DNA from 2 places in the Sporomusa sp. 246TCP1 genome. Region 1 is predicted to be linked to the other one. Evidence: riboswitches for the same ligand, from Rfam matches in the RefSeq annotation. Region 1 holds a riboswitch; the other holds the start of a gene.
The links. Region 1 has a riboswitch for cobalamin ahead of cbiD (cobalt-precorrin-5B (C(1))-methyltransferase CbiD). Riboswitches for the same ligand answer to the same signal wherever they lie in the genome.
Positions count from the first base shown of each region.

Region 2: linked by a shared signal. The riboswitch ahead of AC1ECB_RS12770 (TonB-dependent receptor plug domain-containing protein) and the one ahead of cbiD (cobalt-precorrin-5B (C(1))-methyltransferase CbiD) in region 1 are both predicted to bind cobalamin.

Region 1 covers NZ_CM170492.1:947,971-956,113, reverse strand. The annotation lists gene cobK (precorrin-6A reductase) at 1-126, opposite strand, end outside; gene cobJ (precorrin-3B C(17)-methyltransferase) at 123-812, opposite strand; gene AC1ECB_RS04580 (cobalt-precorrin 5A hydrolase) at 833-1,906, opposite strand; gene cobM (precorrin-4 C(11)-methyltransferase) at 1,910-2,665, opposite strand; gene cbiT (precorrin-6Y C5,15-methyltransferase (decarboxylating) subunit CbiT) at 2,710-3,285, opposite strand; gene cbiE (precorrin-6y C5,15-methyltransferase (decarboxylating) subunit CbiE) at 3,282-3,914, opposite strand; gene cbiD (cobalt-precorrin-5B (C(1))-methyltransferase CbiD) at 3,893-4,987, opposite strand; cobalamin riboswitch at 5,105-5,276, opposite strand; gene AC1ECB_RS04555 (ChbG/HpnK family deacetylase) at 5,373-6,233, opposite strand; gene AC1ECB_RS04550 (hypothetical protein) at 6,366-6,677, shown strand; gene folE2 (GTP cyclohydrolase FolE2) at 6,733-7,521, opposite strand; gene AC1ECB_RS04540 (HD-GYP domain-containing protein) at 7,654-8,143, opposite strand, start outside.
Region 2 covers NZ_CM170492.1:2,717,244-2,725,386, reverse strand. The annotation lists gene AC1ECB_RS12790 (TonB-dependent receptor plug domain-containing protein) at 1-327, shown strand, start outside; gene AC1ECB_RS12785 (ABC transporter substrate-binding protein) at 920-2,464, shown strand; gene AC1ECB_RS12780 (TonB-dependent receptor) at 2,422-2,727, shown strand; gene AC1ECB_RS12775 (helix-turn-helix transcriptional regulator) at 2,973-4,004, opposite strand; cobalamin riboswitch at 4,279-4,459, shown strand; gene AC1ECB_RS12770 (TonB-dependent receptor plug domain-containing protein) at 4,707-6,653, shown strand; gene AC1ECB_RS12765 (ABC transporter permease) at 6,660-7,601, shown strand; gene AC1ECB_RS12760 (ABC transporter permease) at 7,601-8,143, shown strand, end outside.

The DNA of each region.
Region 1 (8,143 bases):
ACCCGGTAATTCAGCTAGACTTCGCCCGTACTCGCTAATTACTGCAGCCAGCACCTGATGTCCGGCTGCAGCCAAATGCACAGCCAATTCCCGGCCATCAAGCGTTCCAGCCAGCACTAAAATCATAGACGATAGCCTCGCGGTGTCACCATTTTTCCATCAGCTACATAAGTCTGACTATTGCCAATGATGACCAGCGAAAACATATCAATATGCTCATTCGTAAACTGTTCCAATGTTGAGATCTTCCTATTCTCTTTTGTACGACTGGCGTGATGAACAATACCGACAGGAGTTTCCGGACCCCGGTGCTTCAGTGCAATTTCGCGCACTGTTTCAATTTGACTTGTCCGCCGGATACTTTTCGGATTATAAATAGCAATAACAAAATCACCGGCAACTGCCATCTCGACTCTCTTTTGAATAACCTCCCAGGGAGTCAACAGATCGCTCAAACTAATGACAGCAAAATCATGCATTAACGGCGCACCCAAAATAGAAGCCGCCGCCCCAACAGCGCTAATACCAGGAACAACACTAACCTCAGGCTGAACAGTCTCCGGATATTTGGCAACAAGTTCAAGCACCAGGCCGGCCATACCGTAGATACCTGGATCACCACTGGAAATAACGGCAACCTGCTTTCCTTCCATTGCCTGTTCTACCGCTGCCTGGCAACGATCAATTTCCTGCATCATACCTGTGCCGATAATGGTTTTTCCAGACACTAAATCTTTTATCAACTCTAAATAAGTATCATACCCGACAATGACCTCAGCACCTTCAATAGCTTGCCTGGCGCGCGGTGTCATATCAATCTGACTGCCAGGCCCTATTCCCACCACCGATAGTTTACCTGCGTGATAGCCACAGTCACTTTGGGATACTTCGCTTTCGGCAAAATCAGGTTGTTGCTTTTCCCCGCTAGAATTGCTGCTGGTTCGCATACATTTCCCACTCCTATCTTTTCTTTAACAAAATTTGATAACGACAAGTCATATTGTTCAATACACGCTTGCAATTGCTTATTAGAAAAAAACTTAATCGGCACTGCCAGTTGCCGAGCTGCTGCCAGTAGACCGATTTCGTCTTCCTTAACCACTGTACTCCCAATTATGGCCACACTGTTACTACTGCGTTTAACAGTCAAACAAGCCTGACTGATAGCTGCTAAAATTTCAGCACTGGTCGTGCCGCGCCGGCAGCCAAGACCTATGGCTAAACTACCGGGACGCAAATACAGGTGTGGTTTGGGGATACTTAGTTTCCTGTCGGTAATTACAACGGCTGCATCATATTCCTCGCTAAGAGCTAATCCACTACTATCAGCCAGCACGACCCCCTGTTTTGCCGCCAAACAAATATATTGCTCCTGTCCGGCCAGCTCTCTATCCAGGAAGAATTTTACATTATCACCATTTACAATGGCCGCGTTAATTGTCTTTAAAGAATTAAATGGTTCTATCACCAGGTTAAGTTTGGCGGCAAGTACATCGGCAGCCGGTAATTTTGCAACATCTGTTGCTGTCGTAATTACAGGCGTGGCCCCGGCAGCACTCCCCACCCGCTGCGCCAGCTCATTGGCACCGCCAATATGACCTGACAGCAAACTAATTGCAAAATTGCCGCCATCATCCATAACCACTACCGCCGGGTCAACCCGTTTATCTCTAACATAGGGTGCAATCACTCTCACAACAATACCTGCTGCCATAATAAAAAGCAAACCATCATAATTTGAAAATAGTTCACCGGCCAAATCACCTAAACAGCAGTAGGTATGAGGTTCATTGCACGGATTTCGCCCAACCTTTGCATATATATCAACTTCAGGCCCGATAAGCGGCGCTATCTTGCTGGCTAATTCAGCGCCTTTATTAGTTACTGAAATGACTGCTACTTTCACAGCCTACTTGGCCTCCCTGAACATATGTCCAAATTCGGGGGCGTAGAGTCTGGATAAAGCATACTCTGTGCTTAAAACCTTGCCAACAACAATCATAGCTGTACGGTCAATGTTATTTTCTTTAGCAAGCTGAGCAATTGTAGCCAAGGTAGCACGAAAAATCTTCTGATCAGGCCAGGACGCCTTTTGCACAATCGCTACCGGCGTTTCCTTTGTATAGCCACCGTCGATTAGCTCTTGTACCACATCGTCCAGCATATGCACACTCAAAAAGATGCACATAGTTGCCTCATGACTGGCCAGCTTAATTAGCTTTTCTTTTTCAGGTACAGGCGTACGACCTTCCAGCCGGGTAATAATCACCGTCTGAGATACATCGGGTAAGGTATATTCCTGTTTTAAAGCAGCAGCGGTAGCCAGAAAAGAGCTAACACCCGGGATAACCTCAAAAGTAATATCTTTGACTGCCAGCTTATCCATCTGTTCCTGGATAGCACCATAAATGCTGGGATCTCCGGTATGAAGTCTGACTACCAACTTGTTTTCTTTAACCCCTTGTTCCATAACAGCAATAACTTCATCCAAGGTCATAGAGGCGCTATTATAGATGGCAGCACCATTTTTAGCCAGCGACAGCAGTGCTGGATTGACCAATGAACCAGCATAAATAATAATATCCGCCTGTCCCAAAAGCCGCTGACCTTTAACAGTGATTAATTCAGGGTCGCCCGGACCCGCTCCAACGAAAAAGACATTCATGTTACTATCTCCCTTCTTCTTAGGCTGTTACATCCAGCCTGAACCTATTTACTACACGCGATTATGTATATCGGATTAAGTGCCTTGAACATATTACTGGCACCTACTGATTGAATTCGGGTTACCTGCACCGAGCAGGCATCGACATTGTATTCCTTTTTCTCTCTCAGTATATGAAGTGCAGTAGAGAGCGTTTCCACTGTAACTGCTGTTACAACCAACCGTCCACCCGGTTTAAGCAATTTGTCGGCACAAGCCAGTATATCTGGCAATTTCCCGCCACTGCCACCAATTAAAATAACATCAGCAGCCGGCAATCCTGCTAATGCCTCCGGGGCTGCTCCCAGTATCGGCTCAACATTTTCCACTTTAAATTTAACGGCATTAGCCTTGATTAAGTCAAAACCTTCTGCTTCACGTTCAATGGCAAATACCTTGCCATGTTTAGCTAGCAAAGCTGCTTCTATTGACAATGAGCCGGTACCTGCACCAATATCAATGACAGTATCATTAGCGCCAATATTAGCCTTTGCTAAGGTTAATATCCTAATCTCCTGCTTGGTCATCGGAATATTGCCCCGAATAAACTGACTGTCTGGAATCCCTAGCCCCTGTGTCATGCCTTCACCACCATTACACTATGTTCAAACCCGGAAATTGACCTTGTCTCAGCCAACGTTGCACTGACTATTTCCTCATTATCATAGGACAGATTGGTGCATAGCCACACACAAGCAGTCACCGGCCAACCGTGAGCTAATAGAATACCGGCAATCGTTGCCGGATTATGCTGAGTATCTGTTAATATCCCCACCTTATATCCGGGGCGATAGCATAATACATCGTCAGCAGCCCTGCGGCCATGCATACTGATTAAAGCCGCATCCTGCCAAACCTCGGCCACTCGCGCAAAAGCAAGCTGCACTGAACTAATTCCCGGAATAACAGTAAGGCGCTTAGCGGCAAAACGCTTTCTCAGTGCAGTCAACATACTGTAAAACCCTGGATCACCTGATACCATAACAACTACATCCTGACTGGCAAACTGCTGTTCAATAAAATCAAGCACACCGGTAATATCTTTGTCAATCACCCTGGTAACCTGATTATTCGTCGCAAAGGTATCAAGCGACCGTTGACTACCGACCAAAACAGCCGCCGCCGTAATTGTCCGGCTGGCTATTGGCAACAGATAATCAGGCGAGCCGGGACCAATACCCACAACAATTATTCGATAGGTACATTCCATCCTAAATGTCCTCCAATTTCCCGGGCCGTCTGATCAAGCCCCAGTATCTCTCCCTTTAAAGTTACAATAACTGTTCCCACTGTTAAATCACCAAACACATACCGCATGGCTCTGCTGCTGGCCCTTTCAGCCAATAAATTATACACCTTGTTCATATTATAGCGGGCAATAATCGGCATAGCTGCTTCGGTTGTAGTCGCAGACAACACCTCTTCAATGGCTGCCTGCGGTGCGCCGCTAACGGCCATATAGGCAGCTATTGTTTCCATCCGGGCATCAGCCATTCGATTATGCGTATGGAATATTCCTGCCGAAACTTTACCGATTTTCCCCAGATGACCAAATAAAAGCACCCGTCGCATTTCATACTTCACGGCATTTTCCAACATATGTCCGATAAAATTACTTGTTTGCACAACTGTTTCAGCTGGTAAACCATAGCGATTAACGGCAATATCCTGTCCAATCTTTCCGGGGGCAAATACGATTTCGTCATATCCCAGTGCCCGCACCACACTAATTTGGGGTACCAGCGAATTTTTAAAGGCTTCTTCAGACATGGGTTCAACAATCCCGGTAGTACCAATAATGGATAACCCGCCCACTATTCCCAGCGTTGGATTAAGCGTTCTAGCAGCTATTGTCTCCCCATTGGGAACGGAAATAGTAACTACAGCTCCTTTACCTGGCGGCAAACAATCGTTAACCGCCTTAGTAATCATGATACGCGGTCCAGGGTTTACAGCCGGCTCTCCTACCGGCATAGCCAGACCCGGTTTTGTCACCGTACCGACACCCTCACCGGCCTTGATCATAATTCCCGGCTGATCGGTTATAATTACTTCCGCTACAATTTTAACCCCATTCGTAATATCCGGATCATCGCCGGCATCCTTAATTACCCAGCCAATACCGCCATTAGCAAGCGCATGACTGGCAGCAATCGGCGCTGTCAGTGTTATGCCCTGCGGTGAAATTACTTCAACGACTGCAGCCTGCTGACCTTGCCAGGCCAGTACTGCCGCTTTGGCAGCTGCGGCCGCACAAGTCCCGGTAGTTATTCCTTTGCGCATTGGTATTGGTATATCAGACAATAGAAAAACCCCCTTAGCAGGGGGTATAACACCAAACAATATATGCATTTTGCCTGATTATTGTACCCACACCTGCCTATCTTCCGTAGGTCCTAGCGGCGTGTGTTAGAACAGGCAGGTCTCCTGACTCTGGTTCATCGCCGCCCTAAGCCTTCCCGGTTTCCCAGTGGCAAATTTAGGAAGCATCCCCATTACAGTGGCGGGACCGTGCCGGTATTACACCGGACTTCCCTATTAAGCACAAAGCACCCATTCCCTTACACTATCAAATTATGTTAGTGGTATTATTCCATATAATTGGCTCTTTTCCTGCTAGCAAGACGATAATTATCAAAATTAAATATTTTAATTTAAATTATAGCAATCACCCTTTACTGTTATTCATCCCGGCAAATGACACGAGTTTAATATTCTCTTGTTCCAAACGCTGAACAACCCGGCAGCTAGTAATTGCACTCAGTTCCTGCTGCCAATGGTATTGCCAGTTAAATACGCTATTGAGAGCAACCTCATCTAAGCCAGGATGAACCATAACTTCTGTTATGCCCTCAGACAGATTATCAATAATAGTAAGTAGTAACTTTTCCTCCATACTGCCGCCCGCTACCATTCCATAGAAATGATCCGGTGCCGCTAAACCAGCCTGTCGCGCCTTAAAACGAGCCATACCAGCCAAAATACTAAGACCGGAGCGGCCAATTATCCTGCCTGCTCCCGGTTTAAAACCACCTAAGAACACCAGCGATTCAGCCGGTATCCGTATAGCCCTGATATTAAATTCTTTGGCAATACTTAGCACAATATCAAGAATCCCCGGCACCACATGCAGGTGCTGATGGCTGTCAAGATGAGTAATCGTAATGCCAGCCGACAATATTCTTTTAACCTGTGCCGTTAGTTCACGGCGCACATCGTCTAAGCAAATACCTGCCAAACAAAACTTTTTCAAAAATGCCGGATAACTGGTACACAACATCCCCTCAGTATCAACTAAGGAAGGAATAGACCCCGGATCAGTTACCGACATTCCACCCACAAGTGTAAGATGAGCACCAATCCCCAATTGCGGATGTTCGGCAGCTAACGCTGCCGCATGATTAAATGCAGGTCCACCGGCCATAAGTGAAGTACTCGTAATACAGCCTCGGATATGCCCTTCGATAATGCCAAGATTAATGTTTTTATGTAACCCAAAATCATCTGCATTCACAATTAACTGTTTCATATTATAACCTCAACTGGGATTTTTTATATGAATTGCTATTGGGCAAAAAATCCCTGGTATGACTTGATATATGTTTTCTGATACTAATATTGGTCACATGGCCAAATTAAAATTCAGGGAGGTAATCACATTATGGAACAATCCAAACAAAGCAAACAAGCAGCAAGCAAAAGCGAATATGGTACCTTGACTGCCAAGATGGATGCAAATAACGATTACTCCAGCAAAGCCTCCGGAATGTCCGGAACATCCGCTAGTTCCGCTAGTTCCGCTACTTCCGGCACAGCTTCGGCTACCTCTGCAGATATGAACAAGTTAAGCCAACTTGCTAAACAATCGCAAACAAGCAGCAGCACTACCTCAGCGACCAATTCGAAAAGCGCTATGGCCAACCAAACCTTAACTGCCAAATATGACGCAAATGGTGACTATTCCGCTGAATAGTCCCAAAACCCAAATGCGGCGCCGGACTAGCCTACTGGAGTCCGGCGCCGCTTTATTAGCTTTCTACACACTCAATATGCGAGGCATAGGCGCTATGGTTATGAATAGATTCATAGTTTTCACACTCAATTTCAAACCATTCAATACCATCAATCTTACGCAACGTTAAGACTAAGTCCCTGAGTACATCTTCAACAAATTTAGGATTTTCATAGGCCTTTTCCGTAACATATTTTTCATCCCCGCGCTTTAACAAAGGATATACCTGACAACTTCCTTGTTCTTCCATCATTGCTGCCAAATCTTCAATCCAGATAAACTTTCCCGGCTGTTGTTTAATCTTCGCCTTCATAATCCCCCGCTGGTTATGCGCCCCATATTGCGATATCTCCTTACTACAGGGACATAGTGAGGTAAATGGTACCGTAATACCAAACATCAAGTCCAAATGCCCGCCATGCACTAAGTTACCTGAAAATACACAATCATAATCCAGCATGCTTTTAAAGCCACTCACTGGTGCCATCTTTTCGATGAAATATTTAAAATTAATATCAATATGCGCTCTTTTGGCCTGCAAACGGTCAATTGTGTCTGTCAACATATACTCAATTTCCCGGTAGGACACCGGTTTTTGACTCCAATCGCTAAGAATTTCAATAAACCGGCTCATGTGTGTCCCTTTGAACTCTTGCGGCAAATCAACGGTAAGCTTAATTTTGGCTAAAACACTTTGAAAGGAACCGCTTTTAGTTTTTATTAAAAACGGCAGATGCACATCACTGACTCCAACTTTTTGAATTGCAATACCACGTTCGTCACAGCTATTTTGGACATCTTTAATTGTGCTATTAGAACTACGTCCCTGGGTAGTTTGCCTCATAATTGTTCACTCCTAGTATGATACAAAATAGGATCAATCCGGCCTGCCTCAGCATAGCTAAGAAATATACTCCCCTTATCGCATTAATATTAGTTAGGCTCTAGCGATTTTCACAATTCGCAACGTTTTGTTACATTCTAAATCAATATATTCCTTATCCTCAGTAACTACTATTGGCCGTGATGCCATAAATTGTCCCAAATAAATTACTTCCGCTTGGCGGCCATCACTTAATTCAACAATATTGCCGATAAAATAATCACGAACATTATTTAAAAAAATTGCACCAATCTCAGGATCAAGCTTTTGAAACATTTCCTCAACAATCATTCCGACTACTGCAAATGGTGAGATTTTACGATGATAAACGCGATCCGAAGTCATAGCATCATATATGTCGGCAACCGCAATAATTCGCGCATATCGATGAATTTGATCGCCATAAACGGCAAGAGGATAGCCACTGCCGTCAAACCGTTCATGATGCTGGAGAATTCCATGAATTACGCCGTTTGGAATCCCCTGCTTCGTGGACAGCAGTTTATATCCCCTGGTTGTGTGAAGCTGCATAATCTCCATCTCG
Region 2 (8,143 bases), 1.8 Mb from region 1:
CAGGGGGCTGACGATTACCGCAATGAGCCTACCAATACGCAGCCTAATGGTTATCGGCTAAGTATTGGCTATGATGATCATAATAAATGGGATGGACAACTTATGCTGCGCGGTGCGACTGGACGTGATTTAACAGCCTATACATCAAGCGCCTACTGGGTGATTGATTTAGCAGCTAACTATAAAATCAATGCCAATCTCAAGGCTTACCTTAAAGCCTACAATCTCAATGACAGAGCCTACGAGATGAAAGGCGTAGAAGGCTTAGCCGGAGAATTCCCCATGGCAGCTCGTCATTTCTATTTTGGCTTGGAACAACGTATATAGTGTATAAAAATTCAAAGCTATGCAGATATATTTTTATGATAATAGTCTTTTTGTTTATCAGGTAGTAATTTGTAAGCAAACAAATTGCCTAGTAATTATCATGCTACTATAATCAAGTAAAAGCCAATAATTTTGTCGGATAACATATTTTTTATAGATGTTGTGAGTTTTATTGATCTGAAGATCAATTCAAGGTAAGTTGTCCAATATGAGGAACTTAGCCGGACTTGTGTGACTTGAAGGTCACTAGTTTTCCATTTAGCGTTGAAACGCTAAATGGAAAACTAGTGATTTTTTTGTTAACTGAAATTTTTATTATCAGTTAACTTTTGATAATAAAATCTGCACAGCGCTTGATATTTTGAACTGGTGGTAATTGAGTCAATACGCTAATCAGCATTTCGTAGATGATTTTTAATGCGAGGAGAAGTTTTAATAACCGGGCGTATGAGATGAAAGGAGATAAGGGATATGCAGGAGAATTCCCCACGGCGGCGCGTCATTTCGTTTTTGGTTTGGAACAACGCATCTAAAATAAAGTGCCGCGCTATTTTTAAAGCTTTTGTAATTTTCATGTAAGGAGTCAAAGACAATGAAAAAATGGATCTGCTTTTTTTTTAGTATAGCTTTGTTGCTTGTGAGTATAGTTTTTACGGGATGTGGCAGTGCCAAACCTCAAGTGGTTCAGCAGATTGTAATTGGAGAAAGTACCGATTTGGGCGGCTGTGATCCCGAAACAAACATGTCATATTATATTCGCGCATTAATTTTTAATACGTTAGTCGAATTGGATGCTGATTTTAAATTGCAGCCGGCCTTAGCTGAGCGATGGGAAATGACACCTGACGGAAAGACATGGACATTTTATTTGCGTGAAGGAGTTGCTTTTCATGACGGCACGCCTCTTACTGCACAAATTGTAAAACAGAATATGGACAGGCTGCGAAACGGGATGTGGAAATCATTTCTGCCGGACATTGCCGATGTACAGGCTACAGATGACTTAACCGTCGTTTTTCATTTAAAAAGTCCGTCCTTTATTTTCGCGTCAGACTTAACGGTGCCGAGTTATGCAATTGTCAGCCCCACTGCGTTGGATGTAAACGGAAAAGTTGTAAAGGCAATTGGGACAGGCCCTTATGGATTGGAATCCTGGCAAAAAGACCAGGATTTTGTGCTGAAACGAAATGATAACTATTGGGGTCAGGCACCCAAAAATGAAAAACTGGTATTTAAAGTCATTTCCGACCCGGATGCCAGAGCAATGGCTCTGGAAGCGGGTATGGTCGATTTTATCAGTTTACGGCAGTCTTTGACGGCGGCAGGCCGTTTAGCTCAAAATAACAAGTTGAAGCTTGAAAAACGTCTGGGGCAAACGTCTGAAATGTTATATTTTAACGTAAATAATCCAGTCTTGAAGGATTTGCGGGTAAGAAAAGCGGTGGCGCACAGTCTGAATATAAAAGAAATGATACCGGGGTTGCTGGGGGATAGCGCAGAGCCTGGACATGCTTTCTTTTCTCCTGTCTTTGGCGAATATGTCATGCCCAAGGATGTGGTACTTCCTTATGATTTAAAGCAAGCCCAAGAATATCTGACGGCAGCAGGGTGGCAGGTTGGCCCGGACGGAGTTCGTATGAAGGACAGGGTTCCTCTCCGGGTGCGCATCGCCTTTGGCGCGAAAAATGCTGAGGATAGTCTCTTGGCCGGGGTGATACAGAATAGTCTCAAAGAGGTGGGGATTATTGCCGAGCTTGTACCGCTGGAAGATGCCGCTTTGATGGATGCACTGAAGAATAAAAGATATGATCTGCTAATGTTTGGACAATTCTATATTCCGCATAACGAGCCGTCGCCTCATTATCTGAGTGGTCATTATCATCCGAAGGCTATGTATGGTCTATTGACAACGCCGGAAATAACGGAAGCGATTGATCAGTTGGTTATTACTGCCAATAACATGAAACGAGTGGCTCTCCATCACAAAATACAAGGCTTGATTAGCGAACAAGTGCCTGTGATTGTATTGTTTCACCGGAACAATATCGCGGCCATGAAGAAAAACATCATGGACTATGAGAATTCAGTAGGTGTATGGCAAGTGTATCGGGGGCTAGAGAAAGCTTATGTCCAGTAGTGGTGACTTGCTTACAGGATAAATGGAATGGACAAATTGCATTGCGTGGTGCGACCGGGCGCAGCCTGGCAGCCTTTACGTCCAGTTCCTACTGGGTAGTTGACGTGGCGGTCGACTATAAAATCAGTGCTGATCTCCATGCTTATTTTAAAGGATATAATCTCACGAACAGAGCCTATGAATTAAATGGATCGGAGGGGTATCAAGGATCATTTCCCATGGCGGCGCGTCGTTTTACCCTTGGTTTGGAGCAGCGGATATAGATCGATAAGGCACTAGTGCCTATTGAAATGTCTGGTGCCAAAGCACAAGGAGTGAAAGGACATATGGTATTTCCTGCAAGTATCAATTTAAATTAGGTTCAGATGTAAAGGAAACGGTAACAGTATAACTATGGTAAAAAAGCTATGATGGCAACGCGAATTTAAATATTAGCATTGTCATCATGACTTTTTTACAGCTGCATAGTTTAATCCTGAACAAATGTGTTTAATCATTGTCGACCATATTATTCAGTTAAAGTTATGGTTGGTGACAATAACACTGTTTTTGACTGTTTGCGGTATTGCGTAGGCGTAATTCCATGTTTTTTCTTAAACACCGTTACAAAACTGCTATTATTATACCCAATTTGGGATGCCACATTGCCGATGCTGCAATCAGTATTTTTCAGTAATACTCTTGCTTTTTCCAGTCGTATATCTCGTAAATATCCATAAGGTGTGTTTGCAAATAGAGCTTTAAACCCTAATTTTAGCTTATGGGTATTTAAACACAGATTTTTTGAGAGCATTTCAATAGAAGGGGGTTGAGACATATTTTCAAAAAGTTCTTGTCTTGCCTGGTATAGTAACCCAATATCATCACTGCTTAAATTAATTGTCGATAATTTTTGAGCAGATTGAATAAAATGTACATGTGTCATCCATTCGGATATAATCTCAAGTGCAATTGCCTGGAAAAATAATCTGCGGGCAAATCCAGCAGTGTAATAGCAATTAATAGTTTTTTTCATAATAGCCTTAATGTCTGTGTTTGCTTCTACTGGATGAATACAAGCACGATAAAATGTGCGTAAACTGTTTATTTCAGAAATAAACAAGTGAGTTTTTTCTTCTTGTGAACAAAGAAATGCTTCGGAAATATTAAAAGAAATGTAACCTATTTTTATATTTTTGGGATAGGTTGCCTGGCCTCTACATTTTTCCGCTACATTAACGTAATACTCTCCATCGTTAATTTGGTATGATTTATTTGTATAGGAATCGAAAATTTCAATATAACCTGATGTAATGTAGGTTATTTCAAAAAAAAACTTTTTTTCCATTTGAACCGCATAAGTAAATTCTTTTTTTAGGTATAAAGTTGCCCAGGAAACATCAAGTCCGCTTCGATAAGAGCAGCGTGTGATTTCGCCGATACCATGTTCTTTTAGAATTTCAAATTTGTAAAGGTCATTGGATGTTTGACTTATAAAACCGATTTCCTTCATCTGTGCATAATAATCATCCGGACAAGAAATGTGTAGCTTATTATTCATTTATGTGTCTCCGTTCCAATTAAAATAACTTAATAACTGGTTAATAATTTAGTTTATTATAACAAATATTGGTATCTATTATCAATAGCTGATAAATAGCTGATAAAAAATGCATGATAAATGTACATTTTTGTATGGAAGTAGCTTTTTTTGCTTAACAGGTAGTATTGACAATATATGTATTGAATGTTTTTTTTTTCGCTATTATAATCGACATTAACATAGCAGTTATTTAATGTTCAACATATTTTTGGATTTGGTAAAATGATTACAACTACATATTACAAGGTTAGGTGCCTTTAAGGGCTTAATAGGGAAGACCGGTGTAATACCGGCGCGGTCCCGCCACTGTAATGGGGAGTAACCCAAGTTATACCACTGAGATGAGAATCTTGGGAAGGTTTGGGTGAACAATGAACCAGAGCCAGGAGAACTGCCTAACTGATAATCACCGTTTGTTGACCCACGAGCGATGGGGAGGAGATTAAAGTGCATGATGGTGTACTGTATTTTCCCCGGCGTACTTTGTGCCGGGATTTTTATTGTACTATTCTGTTTATGTAAAACTCCCGTTTATGAGCGGGAGTTTTATTTTATTTACAACTTAATAATATGCTGCGGCTACTAAAAATGGAGATTTGGTTTATAACCAACACGGAATGAAAGATGTTACTTTATACAAAAGAAAGGGAGATTTACAACATGAAACATCGACAGTCAGCCAAAAAAATATTGGGTACGCTTATCGGATGTTCACTGATGTTGGGGATGCCGGAGATAGCTGTGGCAGAGCAGGAGTTTGACTTTGATGAATATGTCGTGACTGCCAACCGTATTCCGGTGAAACAGGTGGAAACGGCGGCAAGTGTAACTGTGATTACCCGCGAGGAAATTGAAAGAGGCGGGTATACCCGCGTTCAGGAATTATTAGAAAAGTCCAATGTGGGTATTTATGATTCCGGTTCAGCAGATTACTGTATTAGTTCAGTTTATATTAATGGTGATTCCCGGGTACTGATCATGGTTGACGGACGTAGGGTTAATGCCGATTCACACAGCATAGGCGGCGGAGGACTTGGGGTTGATCTAGGGCTGCTACCGAGTGTAAAAAGTATTGAACGGGTCGAAATTGTCCGTGGCCCGGCCTCATCCTTGTACGGCAGTGATGCCGCCGGTGGTGTTATCAATATTATTACCCGCAAAGCTGATAAGACAGACACCCGTTTTTTGACGCAAAGTGGCAGCTGGGGCATGAGAAATTACACACTGACGACAGAAGGTAGTGAAAATGGTTTTGGATATTTTATTTCAGCAGAGCGTAAACGACAGGACTATTTTGAATATAAAGATTCGAGAACAGGCACAGTCCAGCGGATGGGCAACAGCGCCCTCAAGAAAGATGCTGTCAGTGTGAGGCTGGACAAAGAACTCGGTGAAGGGCAGGGGTTAACGTTAGCCTATCGTTACATTGACGGTGACCGTGGATATTTTTTAATGGCACCAGACTATGGGAATGGTTTTTATCATCCTACCGCTTACGAAGAGCACCGTAATGAGGACACCGATTTGACCTACCATTGGAAAAACAAAGCCGGGACAGATGGGTCGCTTAAAGCGTACTATAGTTCTGACAAGTCGGACGTCCATCGTTACATGGAAGGAACGAAGTGGGAAGTAAAAGACTATTATGTAAATAGTAAGTCTTCAGGCATTGAATGGCAGGATAACTGGAAAATATCCGATCATTATGATATTGTCGGCGGAGCCAGTTGGCGACAAGTAAAAGTAGACATTCCGCATTTACAAGTCTATGACAAAGAAATAACAAATAAAGCCATATTCATGGAAAACCGCTGGCAACTGCCCAAAGCCTGGACATTGACTGCTGGAATGCGTTATGACGAGCATAGTGCGTTTGGCGGGAAAAACACAGTCCGTCTTGCTGTGAACCGGAAATTAAATGAGGACACTAATGCTTTTGTGTCCTGGGGGCAATTCTTCAAAGCGCCGAATATCGAATCCCTGTATAAGGTGGGTTTACCTTCAGGCAATCCGGATTTGCGTCCGGAAAAAGGGGATACCTTCACAATCGGGATGAATACTAAACTGGCTAATGATATCAGGCTGCAGGCCAGCGTGTTTAGCAGTAATGTTGAAGATGCTATTACATCAACAATATACTCCCCGGCTGCGCCTAACGACTATAAGCTTATCAATGCCAGCAAACAAAAACGGCGGGGATTGGATTTTACATTAACTCAGCAATTGTCGCCGGCATGGAAACTTTCGACCGGTTATTCCTATGTTAAGATTCAGTCGAAAAGTTCAGCAACTGCGGCTTATGTGAGTGATGCTGGCAATACGCAGCCTAATGGCTATCGCTTAAACCTTGAATATAGTCAGGACAAATGGGATGCCGGTTTGATGCTGCGTGGTGCAACTGGTCGTGATCTGAGTACGTTTACTTCCTCTTCCTACTGGGTTGTTGACTTAGCGGCTAATTATAAAATTAGTGACGATCTCAAGGTATATTGCAAAGGCTATAATCTTACTAACCAGGCCTATGAATTAAAAGGAGTGGTGAATGCATCAGGCCAGTTTCCCATGGCCGCGCGCCATTTCTACCTCGGTTTGGAACAGCGCCTGTAGAATCGTATGTTAAGAAGCTATATTTTTAAGAGACTGGTAAATTTATTATTTGTCCTAATTGGGATTACGCTGCTGTCATTTGTTATCACCAATCTTTCACCAGTTGATCCGGCGGAGGCCTATGCCAGACGAATCTGGCAAAATGCCGGTCAGGAGCAAATCGAACAATTGCGGCAAGAAATGGGTTTTTATGAACCAATTTATGTACAGTATTACCGGTGGGTTACCGGTGCCATTCAGGGGAACTTTGGACAATCGCTGGTTTCAGGCCGGCCTGTACGCGAGGACATCATGACCGCTTTACCGGTGACCTTGTTGTTGGTGGCAGTGGCCGCGCTGCTGATTTTGCTTGTTTCTATTCCGCTGGGAATTTTGTCGGCGGTGTACCGGAATAAGTGGTTTGACCATCTCATCAGGATGGGTACCTTGGCGGGTATTTCGCTGCCAGGGTTCTGGCTGGGATTTATTCTTATCTACTATTTTGCCGTGGAATGGAAGCTGGCAGTGGTTGTGGGCTTTGGAAAAATCGAACATGTCCTGTTGCCTGCTATAACGCTTGCATTGCCGGTTATCTCGATGAATATCAGACTGTTAAGAACGAATATGCTGGAGATCATGAATAAGGATTTTGTTTTGTATGCCAAAGCCCGAGGCCTCAATGAACGCCGCATTGTCTGGAAGCATGTTTTTAAGAATGCAGTTTCGCCACTGGTCACTTTATTAGGACAGACCATCGGCCATATGGTTGCCGGAGCCGTCATTGTTGAAAGTGTTTTTTCCTGGCCAGGGATGGGTCTCTATGCGGTTGCCGCAAGTATGGACAGGGATTTTCCGGCGATCAATGCGTATGTATTAATTATGGCGGTGATCGTTGTTACTAGCAATCTTTTAGCCGATATCATCAATATTTGGCTTAATCCTGCTTTTTTGCAAGAAGGTGAAAAATAATGACCAGTTTTTGGAATGTGCTGAGCAATAAACAAGCGGTTTTTGGTATGACAATGGTTGCAGCAATTATCATTTGTGCTGTGTTTGCACCGTTGCTTGCACCAAATGATCCAATGAAAGTGGACATTGCCAAGCGCTTTATCAAGGCATCGGCAGAGTTCCCGTTGGGCACAGACCAACTTGGACGCTGCATCTTGTCGCGCCTGCTATTTGGCGCCAGATATTCACTCGGAATTGCCGGTACGATATTGATGCTTACCAGTCTGATCAGCATCATTACCGGGATGATAGCTGCTTATTATGGGGGAATACCAGACCGGATATTTTTGGGAATATGTGACTTGTTGATGGCGTTTCCAACGTTGGTTTTTGTGTTAGTCCTGGTGAGTGTATTGGGATTGGGTTTGGTTAATCTAATGTTTTCCATGGTGTTTGCGAATTGGGTATGGTATGCGCGGATTGTAAGAAGTCATGTATTGATGGAAAGAAACAAGAATTATGTGTTGGCGGCTAAAGCAGCCGGTTCATCAGACAGCGTAATT